DNA from 3 places in the Glutamicibacter mishrai genome. Region 2 is predicted to be linked to each of the others. Evidence: riboswitches for the same ligand, from Rfam matches in the RefSeq annotation. Region 2 holds a riboswitch; each other region holds the start of a gene.
The links. A riboswitch is a leader RNA that binds a small molecule or an ion and turns the genes downstream of it on or off. The one in region 2 is predicted to bind thiamine pyrophosphate.

Region 1 (9,747 bases), 990 kb from region 2:
CCGTTTCTTGCGCAGATTTGAGCTTATGAGTAGGTCATATTCTCGTAATAGGAATAATTTCCATATTCGGAACCCACCCACCAAATCAGCCAGATGGCCACCGCATAGACGACTATGGCTAGGACTAATCCGATCCACGACGTGATCAGGCCGGCGATAGCCAGGCTCCTGGATTGCGGTTCGCGGCGCAAGCCGAGGTGTCCAGTGATGACTCCAGCCAATGGAACGAGGATAATTGCAAAAAAGCCCAACATCGACAAGATGCCCAGCACGAGGGAAGCCACAGATAGCCCGGTGGACTCTCTCGGCGGCTGGTAGGGGTTTTGCGGATACTGGTAGTAGCTCATCACTTACTATTCTTCTATGAATTCGCATAAAGCGCATCAACCTGAGAGGCAATTTGTGGCACACCTTCGAGCTGGCCAACCAGCAAACGAATCCGACCTGATTAATCTTCAGGAGGTGCTCGATGCCTACAGCAGCATCATTCCTTCCAGCGACAACCCTGACCAGGCCGTCATCTTCGGCACCTCGGGACACCGCGGCACCTCGCTGAACGGCACCTTCAACGAAGCACATATCGCCGCGATTACCCAGGCTGTCGTGGACTACCGCGTGAGCGCCGGCATCACCGGCCCGATGTACGTCGGCAAGGACAGCCACGCGCTCTCGGACCCTGCCTACCAGACCGCCCTTGAAGTGCTCGCGGGAAACAACGTCGAGGTCCTCGCCGAAGACGGACTGACTCCTACCCCAGCGGTCAGCCATGCAATCCTCGTCCACAACGCCAGGGGCGGCGATCAGGCAGACGGCCTGATCATCACCCCGTCGCACAACCCGCCAACCGACGGCGGCATCAAGTACAACCCGCCTCACGGCGGCCCGGCAGAATCCGAAATCACCGGACCCATCGCAGCCCGTGCCAATGAGCTGCTGGCCAGCGGAGAAATCAAGCGCGGCGAAGCTGCCGCCAAGCCTTTCGATTTCCGCGAGTTGTACATCACCGACCTGGCAGAGGTCATCGACTTCAAGGTCATCGCTGAATCCGGCATTTCCATCGGAGCTGACCCGCTAGGCGGAGCTTCGGTGCACTACTGGGGCGAGATCGGCCGCCGCTACGGCCTGAATCTGGAGGTAGTCAACGAAACCGTTGACCCGCGCTTCGGCTTCATGACCTTGGACAAAGACGGCAAGATCCGCATGGATTGCTCCTCGGCCCACGCCATGGCATCGCTGGTTGCGAACCGCGAAAAGTATGACATCGCCACCGGCAATGACGCGGACGCGGACCGCCACGGCATCGTCACCCCCGACGCCGGATTGATGAACCCTAACCACTTCCTGGCGGTGGCCATCGACTACCTGTTGACCCATCGCGGGAACTGGCCGGCAGATGCCGAGATCGGCAAGACCCTGGTCTCCTCGATACTCATCGACAAGGTCGTCGCCTCGCACAACCGCACCCTGCGCGAGGTCCCGGTGGGCTTCAAGTACTTCGTAGAGCCTCTGGCCTCTGGCAAGGTGGCCTTCTGTGGCGAAGAGTCCGCCGGCGCAAGTTTCCTGGACTTCTCCGGCAAGGCCTTCAGCACCGACAAGGACGGGCTGATGCTTGCCTTGCTGGCCAGCGAGATGCGCGCGGCCACCGGAAAGAGCCCGAGCCAGTTGCACGCGGAACTGGTGGAGCGCCACGGTTCCAGCTTCTATGACCGCTTTGATGCCCCGGCTAACCGCGAGCAGAAAGCCGTGCTTTCCAAGCTGGATCCTTCGATGGTCGCAGCGACCGAGTTGGCGGGCGACGCGATCACCGCAAAGGTGACCGAAGCGGCTGGTTTCGCCATTGGCGGCCTGAAGGTTTCCAGCGAGCATGCTTGGTTCGCGGCCCGTCCTTCAGGCACCGAAGACATCTACAAGATCTATGCGGAATCAACAAAATCACCCGAGCATCTGCAGCAAGTGCTCGCTGAAGCTCGGGTGATTGTTGACGCTGCTCTGGCTGGCTAGTTCAGCTTCGCGGTCCATGGGTCAATGACCTCGGCTGGCTGCTTGCGAGTAGCCAGCCAGTGGCCCAGCCACAGCAAGAGGAAGATCGGCAGGCCGACATAGCTCGAAGCCATCTGCAGCAGATTGCCGTCCAGGACTGCCTGGTAGTTCTGGCCGGCGATGACCACCAGCAGGATGACGAAGGCAAGGATTGGGCCTAGAGGGAACAGCGGAGCCTTGTACGGCAGATCGGCCAGGTCCTGACCGCTGGCCAAGTAGGCCTTGCGGAATTGATAGTGGCTCACCGCAATGCCAACCCACGCAATGAATCCGGACAGCCCCGAGACGTTCAGCAGCCAGGTGTAGGCCTCGCCCTGTCCGATGATCGCCGTCAGGAACCCGAAGAGCCCCACCGAGGCGGTCAAAAGCATGGCCGGCACCGGAACGCCACGCTTGTTCAAGCGGGCGAAGATCTTCGGTGCTTTGCCGTCTTTGGCCATGGAATAAAGCATGCGCGCAGAGGCATATAGGCCGGAGTTGCCTGCCGACAGGATGGCCGAGAGGATCACTGCGTTCATCAACGCGGCGGCGAACGCGATGCCGGCTCGCTCGAAGACCAAGGTGAACGGCGAGGTGGCGATGTCCGATGCTTCGGATGACAGCAGTGAAGGATCCAGGTATGGGATCAACATGCCGATGACAAAGATGGCGCCGATGTAGAAGAGCATGATTCGCCAGAAGATGGTCTTGATGGCCTTCGGAACATCGCGCTGCGGGTTTTCCGCTTCACCTGCGGCAACACCAACCAGCTCGGTTCCCTGGAACGAGAAGCCGGCAATCATGAACACCGAAACGATGGACAGCCATCCGCCCACAAATGGCGCGTCCCCGTCGGTCCAGTTGCTAAATCCTGGCGAGGTTCCGCCGATGATGCCGAAGATCATCGCGAAGCCGCAGATCAGGAACACGATGACCGTGATGACCTTGATGGCAGCGAGCCAGTATTCGCCTTCGCCGAAGGCCTTGGACGACAGGGCGTTGAGCCCGGTGAGCAGCACCAGGAAGATGGCGGCCCAGATCCATCCGGGAGAGTCCGGGAACCAGTAAGACATCACGATGCCCGCGGCAACCAGCTCGGCGGCGACGGTAATAGCCCAGTTGAACCAGTAGTTCCACCCGATCGCGAAGCCGAAGTGGCGGTTGACGAAGACGGTGGCGTAGGTCTGGAATGAACCTGCCACAGGAAGTCGTGTACTCATCTCGCCCAGTGACTGCATCAGCAGCAGCACCATGATGCCAATCAGGGCATAAGCGACGAGCGCGCCACCCGGGCCAGCTTCAGAGATCGTGCCGCCGGACGCGACGAATAGTCCGGTACCAATTGAGCCGCCAATGGCAATCATCTGCATGTGGCGAGCTTTGAGGCCACGCTTCAGGCCGTCCTGCGACGGTGCGGGCTCAGTCATGCGTTACATCTCCTGATGCTTAGAAATTTCCAACCTTTCAATCCAAGCACTCTGACCAGTCGCAAAGCTATGAACCGCGCTACAGTAAGCGATCAATAATCTTTCGCTTAGCCCACGAATACGGAGGATAAATTGCGCTCAGGGTATCAACCACCGTGGTTTTGTTGAGTTCCGAACGCATTTGCGAAAGCCGATCAAAGCCATGCTTCCCGTGATACGAACCCATGCCGCTTGCGCCTACGCCGCCAAACGGCAGGGTGGGAATGACCATCTGGGCCAAGGGAGCGTTGTGCACAATAGCGCCAGCGCGCACCCGGTCCGAGAAAATCGACTGCAGCCGAGGGCTCTCGCTCATCAGATAGGCCGCTAGCGGCGAGGGGCGCCGGGCAATGAATTCCAGGGCTTCCTCGAAAGTCTTGACCTCGATGACCGGAAGAATCGGGCCGAAGATTTCCTCGCTCATCAGAGTGCCATCCAGGTCGACGTTGCGCATGATGGTCGGTGCGATACGCAAGGTCTCTTCGTCATACTCGCCACCGAACACCACCTCGCCCTGTTCAAGCATTGCAAGCAAACGCTCAAAATGCTGGCTGCTGGCAATGCGCCCGAAGTCGGGGTGGGTAATGGGTTCCTTGCCGTAGAAGCTGGTGATGGCCTGCCCCAGGCGGTTGATCAGCGGCGTGGCATCTCCAATGCACAGGATGTAATCCGGTGCGACGCAGGTCTGGCCGGCATTCATGAACTTCGCATAGGCCAGGCGCTTGGCGGTGGCTGGCGAGTGGTTGTCCACGACCGCCGGAGACTTTCCGCCGAGCTCCAGCGTGGTCGGGGTCAGGTGCTTTGCGGCCGCCATCGCGACAATCTTCGCAACCCGCTCTCCGCCGGTGTAGAAGATATGGTCCCAGCGGGCTACCAATAATTCGGTAGCAGTATCCACTCCGCCTTCAATGACCGCGAAAACCCGTTCATCAAGATAGAGCGGCAGGAATTTCGCCAAAGCGCCCGAGGTGGCAGGAGCTAATTCGGAGGGCTTGATGACCGCGGCGTTGCCGGCGGCAATGGCGGCTACCAATGGTGCCAGCACGAGCTGCAGCGGGTAGTTCCACGCGCCGATGATCAGGACCACTCCCAGGGGGCGCGGTTCGATCTTGGCCATGGCTGGCTGAAGTGCCAGTGGCACCTTCACCCCGGTGCTGTCCATCCATTCGGCCAGGTGCCGCAGCGCGAAATCGATCTCGGCGCGCACCACGTCGACCTCGGCGAATTTGGCTTCGGTGGGGCTCTTTCCCAGGTCTTCGTTCAATGCCTGGAGGAAGTCATCAAGGTGCTCTTCGAGCATCTTCTCCAGGGCACGCAGCTGCTGGATCCTAAAGCGGCGCGGATGGGTAATTCGCGCATCGGCCGAGCGGCGAAGATGATTCAGAACCGTGGCGATGCGGGAAGGATGCTCGTCCACCGGAGGAGCGGAATCGCCGACCGGCTCGGGCAATGGAGTGGAGGTAAACAGACCCATGTTTTGAGCGTACGCCACCGAGCGGAATTTCTATTGAATAATTCGCCGAAGGATTCATTATGTATCAACCATTTGATACATTAACGGGTATGGAAGAGATTTCTGCGAGCGCCTTGTCGATGGCCGTGGTTGCCACAATCATCTACCTGTGGCTCCGTTCCGTCGCCCATCGCCGTGGCACTCAAGCGCTCCGACGGGCACAATCGCATTCGTTCTGGTGCGCGCTCATCGCATTCTTCCTATCCACATCTTGGGATCTTGCCCAATTCTGGTCGGTCCCCGCGCAATCGCAGTCAATGCTCACCCTGGTATTCATCGCGTTGAACGCCGGTGGGTGGCTGGCTGCGGTTTACATCATTGGGCTCTTTACCTGGCCAAAAGAACTGCAAACGGTGCGCGTGGCCTCATTGGAACCGCGGAGTTTGACGACCCCTTTCCCGCGGATGCTCGGCGCCCTTGTTGGCATCTTGGCGATCGCCGCGTCCTGCCTGATATGGCCTGTCTCGAAGGTCGCTGCCTATGTCTCTGAAAGCGACCGGGAAGGAGTACCCGCGCAGGATTATTCAAATTTCTCTGAAGTCCGCTGGGATGGCCTCGATAGGTGGCGCCCGGGCACCGAGGTCGCACCGTTATTTGCACTGTGCATCGCAGGCGTTCTGCTAGCGACTGCCCTCATCGCGTTCATCATTCTCAAACGCAGGCCACTGGCTGGAATCTCAGTTGACCACAACCAGCAGTTGCGCGCTGTCTGGCTCAACAGGCTGCTGCGGAACTGTGGCTGGGTGCTGATCAACATCGTTGGTTCAGAAATTTCCTACGCAAACCCGATCCTGGGTACCGGCTGGAACACCGTGTCCACATTCGGCTTCATCACTCTGGGTTTCGTGTTGTTCGTCTGGGCCCCGAAGTTCGCAGTGGCCAACGTTGGAAGGAACGCAAAAGCCAGTGCATCTAGCCGGATGCGCGACCACAGCAACGCTGTATCGTACGTCCTCAACTCGTTGATGGTGCTCGCCGCCTACGCGATTTGGATTGCCTGCAGTTACCGTTTCGAGCATTTATCCGAAGCCTTTGGCCCGGCCAGAGCGCAAGCCGCCAGCAATACGCTGATGCTTGCCTTGTCCGGAGCCGCAGTGGCCATATACCTGGTGCTCTCGGCTGGTTTCGCGTTCTATGCGCATCTGCGCGCAAAGCTGGGGACGCCAAGGGAGCCCATCAGCGAAAACCTGCCTGTCTGGGTTTACTCGTTGGCGGCACTGTTCATCGCCAGTGGAATCTTCATGCTGTACACGCCGCAGACTTTGACTCCCGGCGCAGAACTGGCAGTTAGCCCATGGGTCAGCACCGGGATCGTCCTCGGCTTGCTGCTCATTGCAGCCGGATATATCTGGTGGACGCGGCATTGCTCCGTTCCATGGCAAGTCACCGGCGAGCAGGAGATCTGGTACCGGCAAGTCTTGGAGTTCCGGGCCCTACGCATTCTCTGCAGTGCATTATTCCTCTTGCCCGGTGTGGCCTCGTTTGATGAGCCAATGGTCATAGCCATTGGCGTTGGGCTCTTCTGCATCCCTTCCTTGCTCGTGGTCAAACGCCCGAATGCCCGGCTCTTGACGAATGTTTCGGCATGAGCACGCAGATCAGTGTGGACCTCGAGGCGGCCACTGCACCCTACGAACAGATCCGTTCGCAGATCGCCTCGCTTATCAACCTCGGCGAATTGACGGCCGGGAGCAAGCTGCCCACCGTGCGCGCGCTGGCGACGGATCTGGGAGTGGCAGCCGGAACGGTGGCCCGCGCCTACAAGGAATTGGAAGCCGAGGGCCTGATTTCTTCGAGGCGCCGTGCCGGCACGGTAGTGAACGCGCGCCCCGAACCCGTAGACGCACATGAAGATCTGGTGGCAGCCGTCGACCACCTCTGGGAGTTGGCTGCCGCGCAACAGGTGGATGCAGCGACGCTGAAGGCCCTGGTGGCGCGGCGTGAACGGTAAGGATTTGTTCTAGGCAACCCTTCTGCGTACTCTCTAAATCAGTGACACGGGGTGTCGGAGAAGCCGACTGAGATGAAACCCGTCGAACCTGATCTAGTTCACGCTAGCGGAGGGATGTCGCATGACTCTGCCTACCGTTGCCCAAAAATACCGGCAACGCTCCCCCTTGGTTTTTTGCCTGACCAATACTGTCGTCACCAACTTCACCGCCAATGTCTTATTGGCTTCGGGTGCTTCACCGGCCATGACCAACTTGCCCGGCGAGGCCGGCGGGTTTGCGGCCCTGGCCTCGGCGGTACTGGTGAATCTCGGTACTCCCAGCACTGAGCAAATGGTTGCCATGGAGGAAGCGGTGGCTTCGGCGAGCGCCGCCGGAACCCCGTGGGTATTGGATCCGGTAGCCGTGGGCGCTCTGTCCGTGCGCACCGACTTCGCACGCCGTATTGTGCAGCAGCGCCCCACCTTGATCCGCGGCAACGCTTCGGAAATCCTGGCCCTGGCCGGCAAGGACTCCAGCGGCCGCGGCGTTGACTCGGCCGATACCGTCCAAGCAGCGCTGGATGCCGGACGCGAACTGGCCAGCAAGCATGGGAGCGTCGTGGCCATTTCCGGTGAAGCCGACGCCATCATTGACGCAAATCGCACCGTGCTGGTGCACACCAACGGCTTAGGACTGACCAGGGTCACCGGTGGCGGGTGCGCGCTAGGCGCGTTTAGCGCCGGCATGATCGCGGTACACGAGGACCCTTTTGAAGCGGCCATCGCCGCCCACGGCTTCTATGGCCTCGCGGCAGAAAAGGCGCTGGCCGCCAGCAACGGCCCGGGCAGCTTCGCTGTCGCCTTCCTTGACGCCCTGGCCGCCACCGAACCTGAAGAACTGCAGAATTTGAAGTACGAGGAACTGAACCATGGATAATATCGGCGCATATCTGGTAGCCAATACCGCCAGCTGCACTCCACGCACCACCTTGGAAGTCATTGAAGGCGCGGTGGCTGGTGGCATCGAGTGGATCCAGCTGCGGGCCAAGGATGAAACCGCCAGGGAATTCTTCGAGCTGTCATGTGCAGCGGCCCGGCTTACCGAGGGCAAGGCGAAGCTGCTGATCAATGACCGGATCGACGTGTTCCTGGCTGCCCGCGCGGCGGGGGCGGCAGTCAACGGCATCCATATCGGGCAGAAGGACATTCCGGTGCGTCTGGCACGCCAGATCATCGGCGAAGGCATCATCGGCCTGAGCGCTTCCACCGATGAGCAGCTGGCGCAGGCCAATCTTGATGCCGAGGCCATCGACTACCTTGGCGTCGGCGCAGTGCGTGCCACCCCGACCAAAAAGGACCACCCCACCCCGTTGGGCCTGGATGGTTTTGCGCGTGCCGCCTCGCTCACCGAGCTGCCCTGTGTCGCCATTGGCGCGATTACCGCTGAAGACGCCGGCGCCATCCGCGCCGGTGGAGGTTCGGGCCTGGCGGTAGTCCGGGCCATCTGCAATGCCGAGAACCCGCAAGAAGCCAGCGAACAGCTGGTCGCTGCCTGGGTGGCGGTCCAGTGAAAAACATTCTCTCGATCGCCGGCTCTGATCCCTCGGGCGGTGCCGGAATCCAGGCGGATCTCAAAGCCATCGCCGCCAACGGCGGATACGGCATGTGCGTAATCACCGCGCTGACCGCGCAGAACACCCAAGGGGTGAGCGCGGTGCAGGCCATCGGCGGCGAGTTTGTGCTCGCCCAGTTGGAGGCCATCAGCGCCGACGTGCAGATCGATGCGATCAAGATCGGGATGCTGGCCAACGCCGAGGTGATTCGCGCGGTCAACGGATGGCTCGATACCGTCGATGCCCCCGTGGTCCTGGACCCGGTCATGGTCGCCACCAGCGGAGACCGGCTCCTGGAGGACGAGGCGGTGCTCGATTCGCTGTTGGACCGCGCCTCGGTGATCACCCCGAATCTGCTGGAGCTAGCCAGCCTGCTGCGTGAACCGGCAGCAGCCAGCTGGCCGCAGGCGCTGGAGCAGGCTCAATGCCTGGCCGCGAAGCATGGTTCGCTGGTCCTGGCCAAGGGCGGGCACCTGGCCGGTGAACTCTGCCCCGACGCCCTGGTCTCGGGCGAAGGCGTGCTGGCCGAGTTCAGCAACCCGCGCCTCGATACCAAAAACACCCATGGCACCGGTTGCACCCTCTCAAGCGCCCTGGCCACCCTTTTCGCAGCATCCGGCGACTGGGTCTGCGCCCTGGAGAAGGCCAAGGCCTATTTGTTCCGCGCCATCGGCGCGGCCGATGAACTGAACGTCGGCAGCGGGCACGGTCCGGTGAACCATTTTGCTGACTTCTTCAGCGACACCGATCCGATGGATAGCTGGTGGCAGCAGATCCAGGGGCTGCGCGACTCGATCGACAACCTGGAGTTCATCACCCAGCTGGCCGATGGCACGCTGGCCGAGACGGACTTCGAATACTATCTGGCCCAGGATGCGCTGTACTTGCAGCGCTACGCCCAGGTGTTGTCCGAGGCCAGCGCCTTGGCCCCGGATCTTGAGGCGCAGCGTTTCTGGGCGAATTCCGCCAGCGAAATCCTGGAAGGCGAGTTGCAGCTGCATCGCAGCTACCTGGCTGAGGGGACCGCGAACCCCAGCGCCATCACGCTGAACTATGTGAATCATCTGGCTGCGTCCGCTTCGAGCTATGCCGAGCTGATTGCCGCGATCCTTCCCTGCTACTGGCTTTACCAGGACATCGGCAAGCGCCTGGCCTCGGCTAACCATCAGGCACACCCGTATAAGCAGTGGCTGGTGACCTATGCGT
Region 2 (9,747 bases):
CTTCCTGCGAGTGGAATTCCTCGGGAAGCTGCATGTGCTTGGTGGCGTCCATGATCCGTTCATGGGCTCGCTGCTGCTTTTCCAGCCGGCGGCGGGACAGGCGCGGGTTGGCAAAAAGCCAATACGCCAGCAGGCCGACCACGGGAATGAAGAAAATCGCCAGCAGCCAGGCCATGGCCGTGGTGGGACGGCGATTGCCGGGGACGATGCCGATCATGAAGTACCGCACGGCAAGTTCGATGGCGACCAGGATGCTCCACAGCACGCCACCGATTTGCATCAGCACTTCGTTACTCGGCAACACTATGGCACACCCCTTGGCTACGCACGATGATCGTCGCTGTTTTCGGCTCTGATCTGCGTATGACAGCTCAAATTCCTTCGCCTAGCTTATCTAAGATTCCCTGCAATGTCTGAACACCCCTGAACTCAAAGGTCACGGAAGTGGCGTGGGTTCGATAATCTGTAGGTATGAGCTCACTTGTATTCTTGGATCCGGCCTATCCGGCAGGCTACTTGGCCGACATTGCAGCACCCCAGCTTCCCGTCACCGCACAGGGAGTGACCCGCGGCGACGGGGTCTTCGAATCCATGCTCTACACCAACCAGGCCGTAAGGAAATTCGAGGCCCACCTGGCCCGCTTGGCCACCTCGGCAGAGCTGGCCGACCTGGTCATCCCCGACGCGCGCAGCTGGTATGCCGCCGTGGATACCGCCGTCGCCGACTTCGATGCCACCGGCGGTGCCGAAGAAGCCGTGGTCAAGCTCATCGCAGCCCGAGGTGAGCACGATGAGGATCCGGCGATCTGCTGGGTGACCGTCACCCCTGCCCCGGCATTGGGCAAGGAACAGCGCGAGACCGGCGTCGACGTTTTGCTGCTGGACCGCGGCTACGACTCGAAACTTGCAGAACGCGCCCCGTGGCTGATGATGGGTGCGAAGACGCTCTCCTACTCTGTGAACATGGCCGCCCTGCGCTACGCCCGCAAGCACGGCGCCCATGACGTCATCTTCACCTCGGCCGACGGCATCGTCCTGGAAGCGCCGACCTCCACGGTGCTGGTAGCCCAGCGTGATGGCGAGACCAAGCGCCTGCTGACCCCGATGCTGGAAACCGGCATCCTTCCGGGCACCACGCAGAGCGCCATCTTCGACGCGGCAGCCCAGAACGGCTGGGAACTGGGCTATGGCCCGCTGCGCCCTGAGGATCTCTACCAGGCCGATGGCGTCTGGCTGGTTTCCTCCATCCGCCTGCTCACCCCGGTGCGCACCATCGATGCCAAGCCATTGCGCCTGGACGCCGAGCTGCATGACGAGCTCAGCGCCCTGAGCGACGCAATCCGCTAGCCCCAGACGAGGTTGTAGGTGCCGGCCAGCACGGCCGCACCAATAGCCGCAGCTCCCAACACGATGCCTGCCGTAAGCACGGCGGCATCCTTGCTGGTGAATCTGGCCGTGCGGATCCAGGTCCGCTCGCCCAAACCGAAGCCTTTGGCTTCCATGGTCACCGCCAGCCGTCCGGCACGCCGCAGCGCCTGGACCAGCAAGGCCAGGCACTGCCCCAGCTTCGCCCCGATGCGCTGGGCTACCGTCCCGAAGTTGCCCACGCCACGGGCCCGGCGAGCCAGGCCAAGCGTGGAGAATTCTTCCACCATCAGCCCCAGCAGACGCATGCCAGCGAGCGCTCCAAGCACAAAACGGTGCGGCACCCGCAGCTGCTGCGACAGCGCCCCGCCCAGATCGCTGGGATTTGTGGTGGCCAGCAGCAAGATGCAGGGCAGAGCCAAGGCGAAGGCCCTCAGCCCGGTGGCGATGCCCCCGTGCACCGAGCCTTCGGTGATGCTGAAGATCCCGAACTGCGCATACACCGCTCCGCTGTCCTGGCCCACTAGCGCAATGCCCCACGCGCCGATGACCCCGGCAACCAGCAAGGGCCAGGCGCGTTGGAAGAACCGTCCCACGCTCAACCCAGCCAGCGGGAAGGCCAGCAAGGTCGCGCCGACAACCACCACAGCGGAAACCCAATCCAGCGTGGTGATCAGCGGCAAGGTGGCCGCGGCCACCGCACCCAGCTTGGCCAGCGGATTGATCTTGGCCAGCCAGCTGCGGCCCACCGGCGCATCAAGCACCGGGCCTCGCGTAATAGCTGGCGCCTGATCCGCGACGGGCGCCAAGCGGATCTCTCCGGCGGCCAGGACACTGGCCAAATGCTCATCGTGGGTCACCGCGATGATCGCGGTGCCCTTCTCCAATTGCTCCACCAGCAGTCCGGCCAGTTCCCGCCAGGTATTGGCGTCCTGGCCGAAGGTCGGCTCATCGAGGATCAGCACCTGCGGCGCTGCGGCAAGCACCGTGCCCACCGACAGGCGGCGCTTCTCCCCTCCCGAAAGGGTGAAAGGATTCGCCTCGGCAAGGTGCTCCAAGCCCAAGCGCGCCAGCAGCGAGTCGACTAGGGCGTCCACCTCGGCCGGATCGTATTTCAGCTCCTGTCCGCCGCTGGCTTTGGCGCGCTGCGGGGCGAAGGCCAATTCCTCGCGCACGCTCTGGGTGACGAACTGGTGTTCAGGCTCCTGGAACACCGAGCCGATCCGCCCGATCAGCGCCCCCGCTTTCCAGCTGAAGGGCGAAGCATCCAGCCCATTGGCCAGTGCCTCGACGGCCTGCAACTGGCCTGCTGCCGGTTGAAGCAGCCCGCCCAAGGTCAGGGCCAGGGTTGATTTTCCGGCACCGTTCTCTCCCCGGATCACCGTGGCGGTGCCAGCACGCACCGACAGGTCCACGGCTTGGGTCCGCGGCGCGTCGTCGGTGCGGGCGCTGACCAGCTGGTCTGCTTCCAACAGCAGCTCGCCCGGTGCGATAGCAGCGGTTGGCACCTGCGGCAGATAATTCGGCACCCATAATCCGGCCGCCGACAATTCAGCGCGCAGTTCTTCATCATCGATCAGGCGCTGCGGATCCAGGTCGTGGGCCACGCCTCCGCCTGGTTCCAGCACGATGACCCGGTCCATATGCCTGGCCCAGGCATCCAGCCGGTGTTCAACCACCAGCAGCGTCGCGCCAGAGACCTCGGCCGCGTTCAACACCGCGTCGCGCAAGGGCCCGATGCCCTCGGGGTCGACGTTGGCGGTGGGTTCATCCAGCAGCATCAATCCCGGCTGCATGGCCAGGATCCCGGCAAGGGCCAGGCGCTGCTTCTGCCCGCCGGAAAGCTCCTGCGTGCGATGATCCAAGGGCAGCATGCCCAAGCCGACCGCGTCGAGCGCTTCGGGAATGCGCTGGCGGATGATCACCGGATCCACCGCCAGGTTCTCGGCACCGAAGGCCACATCGTCGGCCACCCGGCTTTGCACCACCTGGGTTTCCGGATCCTGCTGCATCAGGCCGACCGGATGCTCCCGGGCGAAGGCATCGGACCCGTCGATCAGCAGCAGTCCGGTGGACTGCTCGGAGTCATCGGCTTCCAGCAAGCCTGCCAGGGCATGCAGCAAGGTCGATTTGCCGGCCCCCGAGGGGCCGACCAGCAGGACTTTCTGGCCCGCGGGGATGTCCAGATCCAGAGAAGCGATGGCTGGCTTCTCGCGTTCGGCGTGGTGCCAGCCGAAACTTCGGGCAATGATCTCGGTGCCCCGGCGGGTGTCAGCGGTGGCACCGGTATTGGCCACCGAACTCATTTTGCGGCCAGTTTTCCGGTTTCCAGGTGAGCACGGCGGCTGGCCAGGGCGCTCAGTGCGCCGGTCTTCGCCAGGCCGCGAGTGGCCAGCCATGAGAGCAGGCCGGCAACAACCAGGCCGGAGACGCCGGTGGCAACCACATGGAAGAGCTTCAGCGCCGGGGTGTATTCAACGTAGTACGCCAAGATGTAGGCCTCGGACACACCGGCGAACAATCCGGAGAACAGGCCAGCGAGCAGTGCAACACCCAGGTTCCACTTGCGGTAGCGGAACGCCGCGAAGACCAGCTCCGCGCCCAGGCCCTGGACCAGTCCGGAGATCAGCACGGTGAGCCCGTAGTGCGATCCGAGCAGCGCTTCGATGACCGCGGCCAGCAGTTCGCAGTACAACGCGGCACCGGGCTTGCGGATGATCAGCGCGCCGAGCACTGCAGGGAACAGCCAGACACCGGTCAGCAGTGCGGCTGCTGGCGGGAATGCTGCGAACGCCAGGGAGAACAGCCCGTAGCCTGCACTCCAGGCCCAGAAGATGACGCCGGAGGCAACGGCGATCACCGATGCGGTGACGATGTCGACGACGCGCCAGCCGTTGCGTTGCTTTGCTGCTGCTTGATTCATTGATGGTCCTCCTGTATCAAGGAGGGGAGATGTACGGGCTGAAGGCGCACTGCGCCCACGTCCGCATCCGAGATGCTCGACTTCCTTCGCCGGTACTAGCCGGAGCAGGTTCGAGGGTCTGCGATCTATCGCACTCTCAGCGTCTTGCGACTCCAGTTTCGAAGTCTGACGCTCCCCTGTCGGAAAATTACTGCCCACCTACCATACCGCAGGTATGCTGGGCAGAGGAACGATAAGTCACGACGTTGAAGCGAGGGCAAAATGAATACAGTGCAGAAACTTGCCACCACGGGTATTTCCATCGGCGCCGGTTTTGTCGGCAGCAAGCTGGTTGATCAGCTGTGGAAGGGTTTTACCGGAAACAAGGCTCCCCGCAAGGGCAGCGAAGAAGCGGCTGAGGCCTCGTTGCGCCAGGCTCTCGGATTTGCGATCTTCTCATCCATTGTGGCCGCCACCATCCAGGTGCTGGCAGACCGTGGCACCAACAAGGTCGTCGCGCGTTTCAGCAAGTAGTACTCGTCAAAGGCGGCGTCCCACCATGGGTGGGACGCCGCCTTTGTGCTTTCTAGACTTGTGCTTTCTAGTCTTCGGTTTTCTCCGCTTGCTTCGACGAGACGTCGGTGGCGCCGGTGGCCGGAGTGCCGCTGACCTTGTCGACGATCTGCTTGAGCTCATCGGCGTAGAGCGAGTCCTTGGCCGCGTGCTTCGTGCGGTAGCCCGAACGGCCGATCATGTGGGCCGATACCGGAGCGGTCAACAGCTGCATGCCCCAAGCCAGGAGAAGCAGCGGCACCACAGCCCAGCTGCGCAGGTGGATCGCGAGCCCGGCGAAGATCAGCAGGAATCCGAGGACCTGCGGCTTTGTGGCCGCGTGCATGCGGGTGAGCATATCGGGGAAGGTGAGCAGGCCGATCCCGGCGATCAGCGACATCAGGCAGCCCAGGATCAGCAGCACCGCGACGAGGATATCCAAGAACATCTCCATCAGGCATTCCTCTGATCGGAAACGTAGCGCGAGACGGTGACCGAGCCGATGAAGCCCAGGGTGCAGGCGGCGATGACGAACAGCAGGTAGTCCGTGTGCCGGTTGTAGACCATCTCAAGGCACAGGGCCACAGAGATGATCAGCAGCATCACGTCCAGGGCCAGCACGCGATCCAGGATCGAGGGGCCCTTGGCTACGCGGATGACACAGGCAAGGGTGGCCAGGCCGAGCATGATGCCGCAGATCCACATCACGATTTCCATCATTTCTTGCCCCTCATTCGCATCAGGTTGGGTCCGCATTCGTGCTTGATCGCGTCGAATTCATCGCGGCTGCCGATCGCCATGATCATCCGGCGTTCGATATCCCGCACCGCTTCGCGAGCGCGGTCCATATCCTGCTGGGATTCGATGTTGATGTAGTGCAGGTACAAGGTGGAGGAGCTGCGATCCACGTCAATGACGAAGGACCCCGGGATCAAGGTCAGCACATGGCCGACCGTGGTCACGATCAGGTCCGAGTCGGTACGCAACGGAACCGCGATCACGCCGCTGCGAGTCTTTTTCCCGCGGAAGACCGCCAGCTTGGCCACTTCGAAGCTGGCCACGAACACCTGGCCGACAAACCAGAAGAACAGCTGCAGGCAGTACCAGGCGTTCATGCGTCCCGAGAGCACCACCGGAGGCAGCGGGAAGAGCGTGACGATCAGCAGCGAGATGATCGCGCCGAAGATCAGGTTCGCCGGCGAGAAGTCCTGCCACAGAGCGCACCACACAAAAAGCAGCAGGGCCAGCAGCGGCCATTCCTGCTTGAGTGTCGCCCGGTGGCGCACGCCAGAGGTATCCAGCGCGTCATCAATACGCTGGTCGCGAGGTTTCAAATTCTTAGTCGGCATCGTCCCTCCTATCCAAGTGGCAAGATCGCGGTGATGTAGGCTTCACGGGCGATCAGCTCCGCGGCGACTCGTTCACAGAACTCGAAGATCGGCCCGGCAAAAATGGTCAGCGCAATGCCTGCGGCAACCAGCGATCCGGTGGCGTAGCGCATGCCCCACGGCAAGGACTTCGCTTCCAATTCCTTCGCGAGCTTCATGCCTAGGGAAGGGTTCTGCGCCCCTCCGGCAACGGTTTCGGCCGCGACCGCAGCCGCTTCGTCCACCAGTTCCTGGTTGGGCACCTCGGCATCAGCGGCCCGACGCCAGAAGATGCGGGCCCACACGCGGATGATCGCCAGCAGGGTCAGCAGGCTGGTTAGCAATCCGGCGCCCACCACAGCCCAGGTCAGCGGGTCGGCATCCTGCACTGCGGCATGGAGCAAGCCGAACTTGCCGAGGAATCCGGAGAACGGGGGGATGCCGCCGAGGTTGATCGCAGGGATGAAGAAGAGCAGCGACAGGGCCGGGGAAAGCTTGGCCAGCGAGCCGAGCTTGGTGACATTCGAGCTTCCGGCACGGCGTTCGATCAATCCGGCCACCATGAACAGCGAGGTCTGCACGATGATGTGGTGCCCGACGTAGTAGATGGTCGCGGCGATGGCCAGCGGTCCCCCGACGGCCACACCGAAGATCAGGTAGCCGATGTGGCTGGTCAGGGTGAAGGAGAGCATGCGCTTGAAGTCCGTCTGCGCCAGTGCGCCGAGGATACCGATGACCATGGTCAGCGCCGCCACCACAAGCAGCCCGGCATTGACCACCCCGCCCGGGAAGAGCAACGTTTCGGTGCGCACGATCGCGTAGACGCCGACCTTGGTCAGCAAACCGGCGAATACCGCGGTCACCGGTGCGGGCGCCGTCGGGTAGGAGTCAGGCAGCCACAGGGACAGCGGGAACACCGCGGCCTTGATGCCGAAGGCAATCAGCAGCAGCACATGCAAAATCAGTTGCGGGCCCTGGTCCAGTTCCGGCAGCTTCACCGCCAGATCGGCCATGTTCACCGTGCCGGTCGCGGCATAGGTCATGGCGATGGCCATCAGGAAGATCACCGAGGACACCACGGACACCACCACATAGGTGGTACCGGCGCGGATGCGCTCGGCGGTGCCGCCCAGAGTCAGCAGCACGTAGCTGGCGGTCAGCAGGATTTCGAACCCGACGTACAGGTTGAACAGGTCGGCGGCCAAGAAGGCGTTGGACACGCCGGCCAGCAGGATCAGGTAGGCCGGGTGGAAGACCGAGACCGGGCCGGGTTCTTCGCCGTCGGCCAAGCCCTGGCTGGTGGCGAAGAAGAGCACGGCCAGCGAGACGAGGGTGGAGATCAGCAGCATGAAGGAGCTGAAGCCGTCGACCATCAACGCGATGCCGAAGGGCGAATCCCAGCCGCCGATGTGGATGGCGTAGCTTTCCCCGCCCCACACGGTCGCGAGCATCCCGGCTTCCAGCACCAGGGTCAGGCACAGGACACCGATGGTGATCAGCCGCTGGGTGCGCACCTGGCGTCGGGCCAGGAACGCGGCGCCGGCGCCGATGATCGGCAGGACGACCGCAAGGGGTGCCAAGTCCAGAAAATTCACTCTTCCCCCTCGCGCACTGGGCGGCCTTCTTCATCGACGAATTCGGTCGTGTCCTCTGCCACCGGCGAATCTTCCTCTTCGTCGTAAGCGGTCTTCTGCGAGACCTTGATATCTTCGGTGTCATCCGCCAGTTCATCAGCGCTGGTCAGCGTCCATGAACGATAGATCATCGCCAGCAGGAAGGCGGTAACCGCAAAGGTGATCACGATGGCCGTGAGGATCAGCGCCTGCGGCAGCGGGTCCGAATATTCCTCGGCCGCCAGCCCCGATTGGAAGAGCGGGGCGACACCGCGCCGTCCTCCGCTGGTGAGGATCAGCAGGTTGATGCCGTTGCCCAGCAGCATGATGCCCAGCAGCACGCGGGTGAGCGTGCGTTCGAGCACCAGATAGAATCCGGCTGCCAGCAGCACCCCGGTGATCACGAGGAAGGTGATGTTCACGCTCATCGTCCAACTCCTGTCCGTGATGCTTCAACAAAGTCATGGCGGTCCACCGGGCTGCGTCCTTCGGAGAGCGAATCGATCTCGCTGCCCAGGGAACGCAGGACATCCTGCACCAGGCCCAGCACCACCAGGTACACGCCGATGTCAAAGACGGTGGAGGTGACGAACTTGTGCTCGCCGAAGAACCAGAATTCCATGGCGTAGGTGGTGAAGATTTCATCGCCCAGCAGCAGCGGCACGATCCCTGCCAAGCCCGCCAGGGCGATACCGCCGCCGATCAGCATGCCCGGGGCGACCCGGATCGATTCGGAGAGCTCGATGCGCCCGCCGGCCAGGTAGCGGATGGTCAGCGCCAGGCCGGCGATCAGGCCGCCGGCAAATCCGCCACCGGGGGTATTGTGCCCGGTGAGCAGCGTGTAGACCGAGAGGACCAGCACCGAGTGGAACATCAGCCGGGTGACCACTTCGAAGATGATGGAACGCCGTTCGGCCACCAAGGTGCTGCCGGCCATGAGCCAGTCCTGGTTGCCGCTGGAGGCGAAGCGGCGGGCGATCCGCAGCTCCACTTCCTTCGACTCCTTGCCGCCCATGGCTTCGGATCCCGAGTCGATGCTTCCCGGGGCCACGTCCTGGGCGCGCACCCGGCTGCCGAAGCTGCGGCCGGCGAAGATCAGCGAGGCCACGCCGGTGGCTGCCGCGGCCAGCACGGTGATTTCCCCGAAGGTATCCCAGACGCGCATATCGACCAGTGCCACGTTCACGATGTTCTTGCCGTAGCCCTCGTGGTAGGCCAGATCCGGCCAGGCCAGCGAGATGCTCGCTTCCTGCCGGGCCCCCATCATGGCGATGGCAATGTAGACCACCATCACCGCCAGGGCGATCGCCATCACGGCACGGCCCCACTTGATCCGGGCCACCCCGCCCCACAGCCGCTTCGGCAGCGCGCGCAGTGCAAGTACGAAGGAGACCAGCACGATGGTCTCCACCAGCAGCTGGGTCAGCGCCAGATCCGGGGCGCCTTGCAGCGCGAAGATCGCGACCATGCCGTAGCCGGTGACCGAAACCATCAGCACCGCCATGAAACGCTTCGGGGCGATGATGGCCACCACGGCGCCGGCGATGATGATGGCGCCGATCAGGATCTGCGCCGGATGATCGGCAATGATCCAGGTCGATGGCCACGGGGTGGCCACGGTCAGCGCGATGCCCAGCGGGATCACCAGCACCACGCCGAGGATCACTCCGAGGTAGAAGGACAGCGAACCACGCTGGGTGCGGCCGGTGATCCAAATCGCAGCCATATCCAGCGCGTTCACCGACATGCGGTAGATCTCCTCGGCCGAGGTCATCATGCGGCGAAGCGGAGCTCCGGTGTCGGTTCGGCGGCGGATCCAGTAGAAGGCCACGCCCAGGCTCACCGAGATGGCGCTCAATCCCAGTGCCGGGTTGAACCCGGCAAATGGCAGCAGGTGCATTTTGCCCGGTCCGCCCTGGGCCGCCGACCAGTGGATCATCAGCGGTTC
Region 3 (9,747 bases), 350 kb from region 2:
AAGCAGGGAAATGACGGAGCTCAAATAGGCCAGTCTCTAGGCAAGGTCGCTGGACTGATTGTTTGGCTCTTTGGTCTCGTCGCAATCCTTCAGGTCTTCGCGCTTTCTGAAGTTCTTACGCCGGTCCAGGGCCTGCTCGGCGGAGTCATGGCGTTCATCCCGAACCTCATCGGCGCCGGCTTTATCTTCTTTATCGGCTACGTCATCGCCAACATTGTTCGACAGCTGCTGACCACTGGTCTGGGAACGGTCGACTTCAGCGGCATTGTCCGCAAGCTGACCCCAGGCGACGAGCCAGTAGATGAGATTCAGTCTCGCGAAACCCAAGCAAAGATCGTTGACATCATCGCGAACATCGTCTTCGCCCTGATCCTGCTGGTCGTCGCAATCTCTGCTCTGCAGGTCTTGGGCATCGCCGCGATTTCGCAGCCTGCCGAGCAAATGCTGCAGCTGGTCTTCACTGCCATCCCACAGGTCATCATGGCCCTGGTCCTTCTGGCAGTTGGCTTCCTGATCGCAAAGTTTGTTGGCCAGTTGTTGGAGTCCACCTTGCAGGGTGTCGGCACTGACCGCGTCGTTGCTGGCTGGGGCGTTGTCCCAGAAGGCAAGAGTGCATCGGGCATCATCGCCGGCATCGTGAAGATCGCAATCGTACTGTTCTTCGGTGTGATGGCAGCCCAGATGCTGAACTTCCCGGCAATCACCAACATCCTGAACGAGATTCTGGAACTGGGCGGCAAGATCCTCTTCGGTGCGGCAATCGTTGCCGCTGGCTTCGTCGTGGCTAACGTCATCGGCAAGTTCATGGGTGACACCACCGCGTCGAAGATCATCCGCTACACCGCCATTGCACTGTTCGTGGCAATGGGCCTGAAGTACATGGGAATCGCTGACTCGATCATCAACATGGCCTTCGGCGCAATTGTCATCGGTGCAGCTCTTGCAGCCGCTCTCGCATTCGGCCTTGGTGGTCGCGAGGCAGCCGCTCGTACCCTCAACAAGATCGATACCGACAAGCTGAGCTCCAACGGTCCGGATTCGGCACCGCCAGCACCGCCAACGTCGCCAGGTATCTAACCATCCCGAACAGAACCTAAAAGGGACACAAAAATAGTCGCGGAATCCACCACGGATTCCGCGGCTATTTTGCGTTCAAAGCAAATCGCTACGCGCGCTTGAGCGGCAAGGGCTGCACGTTCGCTGGCGGATCTGTTCTCAGGCGGGCATAGGTGTAGACGTCGATGCGTTCGCCATCAACAAGGAACTTGCCACGCTCTATTCCTTCGCGCAGGAAGCCATTGCTCTCAGCCACGTGCCGGGATCCAGGATTATTGGCCCGCAGGCCGAGCTCCAGCCGGAACAAGCCCAGCTCGTCGTAAAGGTGATCAACCAAGGCCGCCACGGCCCTGGTGGTCAGCGACCGGCCACGGTATTCATGATGCATCCAATACCAGATCCACGCGTTGGCATTCGAGCGATCCACGGTACCGCACACCAAGCCCACTAAACGATCGTTGATCGTGATGGCCAGCGGGCATTGAACCTGGTCATTGCCCAGCAGAAAATCAACGTAAGCCCGCGCTTTCTCAGGGGTATCGGCATCGCCCTGCCGCGCCATATCCGGGTGCGAGATGAAAGCCTCATGCACCGCGGCGGCGTCGGTGGACTTCAGGTTCCTGACAGTGTACACATCTTCAGGCTCAGCCGACGGCGCATTCCCTGCCCGCTCGGGATCACGCACAGGTTGGGCCGTGAGCGTGCCTTGATGGAAGAACATTTGCCATCGGCCCGCATCCCGAATCCACAAGGAACTGCGCATCGCGGGGCGGGACCCATCAGTGGCCCAGCGCAATTGGACCAGATCCTCTGCCAGACGGACTGCCGACGGATCCACGACATGCAGTGCAGGAGCATCCGGATCTTCAGCCGCGAGCAGGGTGATGGCTTCAGACCTGTCGAAGGTCCGTCCGCTCGCGCCAATTTCGTAAAACTGCTCATGCAGGACGCCTTCCAGCCACGCTCCATCGTGGCGAAGCGAAGGATCGAGCAAATGCCGCTCCAGGTCAACGACTTCGCGGAACAGCGGGGAATCCGCCGACAAATTCATGGGATAGTCCTGTTGCTCCATGTCAGTAAGTACATCACAAAAGATGACGGGACTAAGTCAAGAACAGTTCGCTTTTATGAGCTGCATCATGCTTATAATCGCAATTACTCCGCGGGAGCCTGACTCGACCAGGCTGAGAGGGCACTGAGCCGACCGCTACACCTGATGCGGGTCATGCCGCCGTAGGAAGGAATCGTGCCACCGTGCATGTCAATATTGTTGGCGCCGGAATCATCGGCCTCGCCACCGCCTTCGAGCTCAGCTCGCGCGGCCACAGCATCACTATCATCGATCCAGCTCCCGGCCAAGGCGCCAGCTACGCCGCAGCCGGAATGCTGGCACCGGCAGCAGAAACAGTGTGGGGCCAAGGCCCATTGCACCAGCTGCTGGCCGCATCGAATGCCGGATATCCGCGGTTCGTTGAGCGCATCGAAGCATCCACCGGGGAGCGCCCGGACTACCTGCAAAGTTCCACACTGGTCATCGCTGCGGAGCCCGCTGACCGCGATGCCCTCCACGAGCTCGTCGCGCTGCAGTCATCGCTGGGATTAGCTGCCGAAAAACTCCTGCCGAGCCAGGCCAGATCCTTGGAACCAGCCCTTGCCAGCAACATCGCCGGAGGCGTGCTGTGCGCCGAGGACCATCAGATCGACCCTCGCAGCGTGGTGCGCATCCTGCTCAAGCACTTTGCCAATCACGTGATCCGCGAGCAAGCCGAAGAACTGCTCACCGACGAGGCAGGAACCAGCGCCGTGCGAACCACCACGGGGCGGGTGCTAGAAGCAGACCAAACCGTCATCGCCACCGCGCTCGGAACCGTCAAAGGCCTCAAAGACCTTCCCCTGCGCCCGGTTTACGGCGACATCCTCAGGATCCAAGGTCCCGCGGGCCCCGCAATGCTCAGCCGCATTGTGCGCGGCATTGTCCACCGGCGCAACGTCTACCTCGTCCCGCGCAAGGACGGAAGCCTGGTGCTGGGGGCCAGCGTGAGGGAAGACGGCAACCCGGAGGTCAACGTTGGCGCCATGCACACCCTCTTGGACGATGCACGCCGGCTCGTGCCGGGAATCAGCGACTGCACATTGAACGAATTGATCGCCCGGCCAAGACCAGCCACCGCCGATGACCGCCCGCTGATCGGGCGACTGGACCCAGGATTGGTGCTCTCCACCGGCTATTCGCGGCACGGAGTGCTGCTGAGCCCGCTGGGTTCCGAACTGACCGCGGACCTCACCGAAAACAACACCACGCATCCCATGCTGAAAGACGTTGACCCCCAACGATTTGCAACCCAACACTCGACTCTCGCACTGGAGCACCTCGGATGACCACGATCAACATCACCTTCAACTCCCAGCAAGTCCAGCTCTCAGCAGGGACAAGCCTGCGTGAATTTGTCAGCTCGCAGATCGGCAAGGATCTGGACGCCGATTCGAAAGCGGTTGACGGCAGCAAGCTCGGCGTGGCCGCCGCCGTCAACGGCGCAGTGGTCCCTCGCAGCAGCTGGAACAGCAAGGTGCTTGAAGACGGGCACAGCGTAGAACTCGTCACCGCAGCCCAAGGAGGCTAAAGATGGAATCGCAAGAAGTCAACCGACTCGATGCGGACACCGACCCGTTCGTCGTCGCTGGACGCACCCTGTCTTCGAGACTGATCCTGGGCACCGGCGGGGCTACATCCCTGGCGACGCTGGAGAGCGCTCTGGCCGTTTCGGGCACCGAGTTGACCACCGTCGCCATTCGGCACTTTTCCGCTGCCGGCGCGGGGAATGTCTACGAGCTGCTGCAGCGCAATAACGTGATCCCGCTGCCAAACACCGCCGGATGCTTCACCGCTCGGGATGCCGTATTGACCGCGCAGCTGGCCCGCGAAGCCCTGGAAACCGACTGGATCAAGCTTGAAGTCATCGCCGATGAGCACACCTTGCTGCCGGATCCGCTGGAGCTGTATTCCGCCACCGAGCAACTGGTCGCCGAGGGCTTCAAGGTGTTCGCTTACACCAACGATGACCCGGCGCTAGCACAGCGGCTCCAGGATGCCGGGGTCGCGGCGATCATGCCTGCCGGAGCGCCCATCGGTTCCGGCCTGGGGATCTTGAACCCGCACAATATTTCCACCATCGTTTCCCGGGCCAATGTGCCGGTGGTCCTCGATGCCGGCGTGGGAACTGCCTCGGATGCCGCGCTGGCCATGGAGCTAGGCTGCGACGCGGTCCTCTTGGCCAGCGCCGTCACCCGTGCCCATAATGCCCCGCTGATGGCGGCAGCCATGCGTGATGCGGTGCGCGCAGGACGTGCCGCCCGGCTGGCCGGCAGGATCCCGCGCCGCGACACCGCGCTGGCCTCCTCGCCAGTAGAAGGAATCATGCAAACCCTGGTCGGGGAATTCTGATGCCGCGCCCGCCGCTGTGCGAACCGGCGCCAAGCATCGACCCGGGCGTGCTGGCCCGCTACTCGCGGCACCTGACCCTTCCCGGAGTCGGCGAAGAAGGCCAGCGGCGCATCATCAATGTCAAGGTGCTGATCATCGGCGCCGGGGGACTGGGCAGCCCGATCGCCAGCTATCTGATCGCCGCGGGCGTTGGCCAGATCGGGGTCCTGGACGACGACACCGTTGAGCTCTCGAATTTGCAGCGCCAGATCATGCATCGGGAATCCGATGTCGGTTTGCCCAAGGTCGCCTCTGTGCAGCGGCTGGCCGAAGACCTCAACAGCACCGTGCGGATCCGAGCGCTGAACGAACGGCTGAGCACAGAGAACGCGATTGAACTCTTTGAGGCTTATGACCTGGTCATCGACGGCAGTGACAACTTCGCCACCCGGTACCTTGCCTCGGACGCGGCGGAAATCACCGGGACGCCACTGGTGTGGGGAACGCTCTTCCAGTTCTCGGGACAAGTATCGGTTTTTGATCCTCGAACCGGTCCGATGCTTCGCGACATCTTCCCTGATATCCCTGATGCTGATTCGGTGCCGAGCTGCGCCGAAGGCGGGGTCTTCGGAGCACTGTGCGGAGTGGTCGGTTCGGTGATGGCTACCGAAGCGCTCAAGCTCATCACCGGGATCGGGGCAACACTCAGCGGCAAGCTGTGGCTCTATGATGCCTTGAATGCGAGCATGCGGACTTTGGAATTCACGGCGGACCCGCAACGCGAGGCAGTGAGCGGATTGGGGGACTACCAGCCGGTTGCCTGTGCCATCGAGGATCCGGTTGCATCGCTGAGCGTGCAAGAGCTGCAGGTATTGGAAGCCCAGCATGAGGTGCTCGTCATTGACGTGCGCGAGTCGTGGGAGCGTGACATCGCGTCGATTCCACGCAGCGTCCATGTGCCCATGGACCAGCTGCTCGCGGGGGACTACCCTCAAGTGCCTGCTAGCGCCCGCAGCCTGGTCATGGTTTGCAAGAGCGGTGTCCGCTCCGAAAAAGCCGCTCGGCATCTGGCGCAGCAACAGCCAGCGCACCGCAAGATCTACAGCCTTGAAGGCGGGACGCTGCAATGGTTTGCCCAGGTTGAAGGACGGCAAATCACCTACTAGCAGGATGCGGAATTTTGCCGGGTCTCCGTGGCTGACATAATGGCCCTATGGCCTTCACCACCGCCCTGGAGTTTCGCGAACTAGCTAGTCAAGACGAGCAACAAGCCATCGACGCTCATCATGCGATGCTGGCCGACGACTTCGAATTCTTGCCAACCTGGTCTGAAGATCAGCAGTGGGAAGAATTCATCTACCGGATGAGTGCAGGTAGGCGCGGAGAAAACATTCCCGATGGCTGGGTGCGCTCGGCGCTCTTTGCCGCCTTCGACGACGGAGAACTGGTTGGGCGCGTCTCCGTGCGCTACGAACTCAATGATTGGCTGCTCCAAAAGGGCGGGCACATCGGCTACGGAGTCGTTCCAGAGCATCGGCGCCGTGGCGTGGCCGCGGCCCTGTGCCAGTTCGGCCTGCGTGAAGTGCAAGCCGCCGGAGTGGATCAGGCACTAGTCACCTGCGATAGCACCAACGCCGGTTCCATCGCTACGATCCTCAAATGCGGGGGCGAACTGGATCAGCAATTCCCGCATCTGGATGCCGCGGACGGCACCAGGACTCTTCGGTACTGGATTTCCACCCAATCCAACCGTTGATTTTCCGCGACTTTACGTGAAATTCTTGTATGTTCTGACACAGAGCACCGGAGTATTTGCAGGAACAGCGTAAACTAGTTTGTTGGGTCGACTTTGGCCCCGTCTCCTTAGACCCAAAATCCTCGAGCGGAAGTGAGCCTTCACGCATGTCAGCTAACACCATTAGTCGCGATGAACTTCGCAATGTAGCCATCGTTGCACACGTTGACCACGGCAAGACCACCTTGGTCAACGCAATGCTTCAGCAGACCGGCGCATTCGACAGCCATGGTGAAACCGAAGATCGCGTGATGGACTCCGGCGAACTGGAACGCGAGAAGGGCATTACCATTCTCGCCAAGAACACCACCGTGTTCTACAGCGGTCCAGCTGCTGACGGCAAGAACATGACCATCAACGTCATCGACACCCCGGGTCACGCTGACTTCGGTGGCGAGGTCGAGCGCGGCCTGTCCATGGTGGACGGCGTGGTTCTGCTCGTTGACGCTTCCGAAGGCCCACTGCCACAGACCCGCTTCGTGCTGCGTAAGGCACTGGGCGCTAACCTGCCAGTCATCATCGTGGTCAACAAGACCGACCGCCCGGACTCCCGCATCGATGGCGTCATCTCCGACTCCATGGACCTGCTGCTGGGCCTGGCTTCCGACTTGGCTGATGAAGCTCCGGACCTGGATCTGGACGCCATCTTGAACGTTCCTGTTGTCTTCGCCTCGGGCAAGGCCGGCTACGCTTCGATGAACCAGCCAGCCGATGGCACCCTGCCAGACAACGAAGATCTCGAGCCACTGTTCGAGACCATCATCAAGCACGTTCCTGCTCCGACCTACAACGAGGGCGAAGTTCTGCAGGCACATGTCACCAACCTTGACGCATCGCCATTCCTCGGCCGTCTGGCTCTGCTGCGCATGATCAACGGCACCCTGCGCAAGGGCCAGCAGGTCAACTGGGCCCGCCAGGACGGCACCATGAAGCAGGTGAAGATCACCGAGCTTCTGGCCACCAAGGGTCTGCAGCGTGTTCCAGCTGAAGAAGCTGGCCCAGGCGAGATCGTCGCAGTTGCCGGTATCGAAGACATCATGATTGGTGAAACCCTCACCGACCTTGAGAATCCTAAGCCGCTGCCACTGATCACCGTTGATCCACCAGCAATCTCGATGACCATCGGTATCAACACCTCGCCACTGGCTGGCAAGGTCAAGGGCGCCAAGGTCACCGCCCGCCAGGTGAAGGATCGCCTGGACAAGGAACTGATCGGTAACGTTTCGCTGAACATCCTGCCAACCGAGCGTCCGGATGCTTGGGAAGTCCAGGGCCGTGGCGAACTGGCACTGGCTATTCTTGTTGAGCAGATGCGTCGTGAAGGCTTCGAGCTGACCGTCGGCAAGCCACAGGTTGTGACCAAGGTTGTCGATGGCAAGGTCCACGAGCCAATGGAACGCATGACCATTGACGTGCCGGAAGAATACCTGGGTGCTATCACCCAGCTGCTGGCTTCGCGCAAGGGCCGCATGACCGACATGTCGAACCACGGCACCGGCTGGGTTCGCATGGAATTCATGGTTCCAGCACGTGGCCTGATCGGCTTCCGTACCCGCTTCCTGACCGACACCCGCGGTGCCGGCATCGCTTCGTCGCTGGCTGAAGGCTACGAGCCATGGGCAGGTGCCATCGAGTACCGCATCAACGGTTCGATCGTTGCCGACCGCGCTGGCGTTGTGACTCCATTCGCAATGATCAACCTGCAGGAACGCATGAACTTCTTCGTGAAGCCAACCGAAGAGGTTTACGAGGGCATGATCGTGGGCGAGAACTCCCGCGCCGACGACATGGACGTGAACATCACCAAGGAAAAGAAGCTCACCAACATGCGTGCAGCTTCCTCGGACAGCTTCGAGAACCTGACCCCACCACGCACCCTGACTCTGGAAGAGTCGCTGGAATTCGCTCGCGAAGACGAGTGCGTTGAGGTCACCCCAGAAGCCATCCGTATCCGCAAGGTACTGCTGAACGCCAACGACCGTGCCAAGGCAACCCGTGCACGCGCTCGCTCCTAATCAGCGCAATACCCAAGGCAGCAACCTCTCCGCGCTCTGGCGCGGGGTTGTTGTTGCCCTGGTAGCAGGACTTTTCGGCACTGCTATCCACGCATCCATCAGCTACGTCGCCAATGACGTTCCGCTGGTGTGGGGCGTGGCGGTCGCCTGGCTGCTCCTGGGCCTTCTGGTCTACTGGGCCGCGGTATCCTCCGGGAAACTATGGTCCGGCGCGCTGGGCTTCATTGGCTGCTATGTCTGCGTAGGCTTGATCTCCTACGTGGGCGACGACCAGCTGATCCTCGGCATGCAGTATTACAAGTATCTGCCTGGCCCGGCGTTAGCCTCGGCCCTGTGGATGTACGGAATGATTGTTCCTGCGATCATCGGCCTGGTGCTGGCCCTGCGAGTGATTCGCAAACAGCACCGTCAGAACTAAAAGCAGAAGGTGAACTTCCCAGACCGGGAAGTTCACCTTCTGCTTTTAATATCAGTTGTCGTTGGGGGCGTTTGGGTCCTCGGCACTGGAATTGCCCGTGATGTCCAGGTGATGGGCCAGGAACAGCGACGTCGCTACGCCATCTTCCTCAGGATCGCGCATCGCGTAGTCCTCGATGACTTCGCGAAGCCGGGACATCATCTCTTGCCGGGACTCGTCGCTGAGTTTCAGGCCGACCCGGATGATCTGGATTTCTTGGGGATCCAAGCCCTCGATTTCCTGCAGGAAAGTATCAACCAGCATTGGGGCTGCGTCCGGGATACGTGTTCCCCAGGACTGCTTGGTGCTGCGGTAAGGAACTTCTTTCGCGCCACGATTGCCGCGGCGGGCCTCCTCTGGAGCGAGGTAGCCGTTGTTCACCAGCGTCCGCACATGGTGCAGGGAAGTGGCCGGGTTCAGATCAAGAATGTCCGCGATTTCCTTGTTGGTTCGTGACTCGTGGAGGCACAAACGCAGAATACGCAGCCTCAGCGGTGAGCTGAGTGCACGTGCTCGCGATTGGACAAGTTTGTCAGAAGGCATAAAAACAGCATACGGGAAAATCGGCGAGTGATTGGCAGTATCAAATCACATGTCGCCAAACAGCGGATTCCAGCACCGGATAGATCCTGATGTGCGCTAATTCCTTGGCGTTCGCGGCCGGCGACGCGCCGGGGCAGGCGGAACCAACTTGGCATGGGTGATCATTGAGCGGGGGATGACCACCAGATCAGATCGCGTCTGCACGCTGATTGATTCATCGGTGACCGCCTGCAACTCGCCCAGTGCATCGCTAAAACGCCCGCCAACGCCTGCGGCGTCCACGGACAAGCGATAACGCACAACTATGCGTTCACCGGGAGTCACATCACTAAAACTAAGCATTTTTCCGCGTCATCTTTTCGTAAGAAGAATTCATCTAAACCCTCTGAGGCTGAAATGTGAATGGTCGGTTACGTCACAGCAGGCTCTCGGGCGCTTTGATGTATTGATATCAGGACTA

Region 1: another riboswitch for thiamine pyrophosphate. It lies ahead of thiM (hydroxyethylthiazole kinase); the one in region 2 lies ahead of D3791_RS04000 (ECF transporter S component).
Region 3: another riboswitch for thiamine pyrophosphate. It lies ahead of thiO (glycine oxidase ThiO); the one in region 2 lies ahead of D3791_RS04000 (ECF transporter S component).

Annotation. Positions count from the first base shown of each region.
Region 1 covers NZ_CP032549.1:1,824,400-1,834,146, reverse strand. Annotated here, with positions in the region: gene D3791_RS08645 (DUF4190 domain-containing protein) at 24-347, opposite strand; gene pgm (phosphoglucomutase (alpha-D-glucose-1,6-bisphosphate-dependent)) at 403-2,001, shown strand; gene D3791_RS08635 (amino acid permease) at 1,998-3,446, opposite strand; gene D3791_RS08630 (aldehyde dehydrogenase family protein) at 3,526-4,977, opposite strand; gene D3791_RS08625 (hypothetical protein) at 5,019-6,587, shown strand; gene D3791_RS08620 (GntR family transcriptional regulator) at 6,584-6,949, shown strand; TPP riboswitch at 6,987-7,081, shown strand; gene thiM (hydroxyethylthiazole kinase) at 7,071-7,865, shown strand; gene thiE (thiamine phosphate synthase) at 7,858-8,499, shown strand; gene thiD (bifunctional hydroxymethylpyrimidine kinase/phosphomethylpyrimidine kinase) at 8,496-9,747, shown strand, end outside.
Region 2 covers NZ_CP032549.1:836,754-846,500, forward strand. Annotated here, with positions in the region: gene cls (cardiolipin synthase) at 1-280, opposite strand, end outside; gene D3791_RS03990 (aminodeoxychorismate lyase) at 472-1,347, shown strand; gene D3791_RS03995 (ATP-binding cassette domain-containing protein) at 1,344-3,671, opposite strand; gene D3791_RS04000 (ECF transporter S component) at 3,668-4,288, opposite strand; TPP riboswitch at 4,353-4,476, opposite strand; gene D3791_RS04005 (DUF4235 domain-containing protein) at 4,550-4,801, shown strand; gene mnhG (monovalent cation/H(+) antiporter subunit G) at 4,869-5,273, opposite strand; gene D3791_RS04015 (MrpF/PhaF family protein) at 5,273-5,539, opposite strand; gene D3791_RS04020 (Na+/H+ antiporter subunit E) at 5,536-6,168, opposite strand; gene D3791_RS04025 (Na+/H+ antiporter subunit D) at 6,177-7,781, opposite strand; gene D3791_RS04030 (Na(+)/H(+) antiporter subunit C) at 7,778-8,227, opposite strand; gene D3791_RS04035 (Na+/H+ antiporter subunit A) at 8,224-9,747, opposite strand, start outside.
Region 3 covers NZ_CP032549.1:483,810-493,556, reverse strand. Annotated here, with positions in the region: gene D3791_RS02265 (mechanosensitive ion channel) at 1-1,077, shown strand, start outside; gene D3791_RS02260 (GNAT family N-acetyltransferase) at 1,166-2,107, opposite strand; TPP riboswitch at 2,209-2,313, shown strand; gene thiO (glycine oxidase ThiO) at 2,311-3,435, shown strand; gene thiS (sulfur carrier protein ThiS) at 3,432-3,677, shown strand; gene D3791_RS02245 (thiazole synthase) at 3,680-4,498, shown strand; gene D3791_RS02240 (ThiF family adenylyltransferase) at 4,498-5,643, shown strand; gene D3791_RS02235 (GNAT family N-acetyltransferase) at 5,691-6,233, shown strand; gene typA (translational GTPase TypA) at 6,380-8,287, shown strand; gene D3791_RS02225 (hypothetical protein) at 8,268-8,705, shown strand; gene D3791_RS02220 (helix-turn-helix domain-containing protein) at 8,757-9,287, opposite strand; gene D3791_RS02215 (putative acetyltransferase) at 9,384-9,629, opposite strand.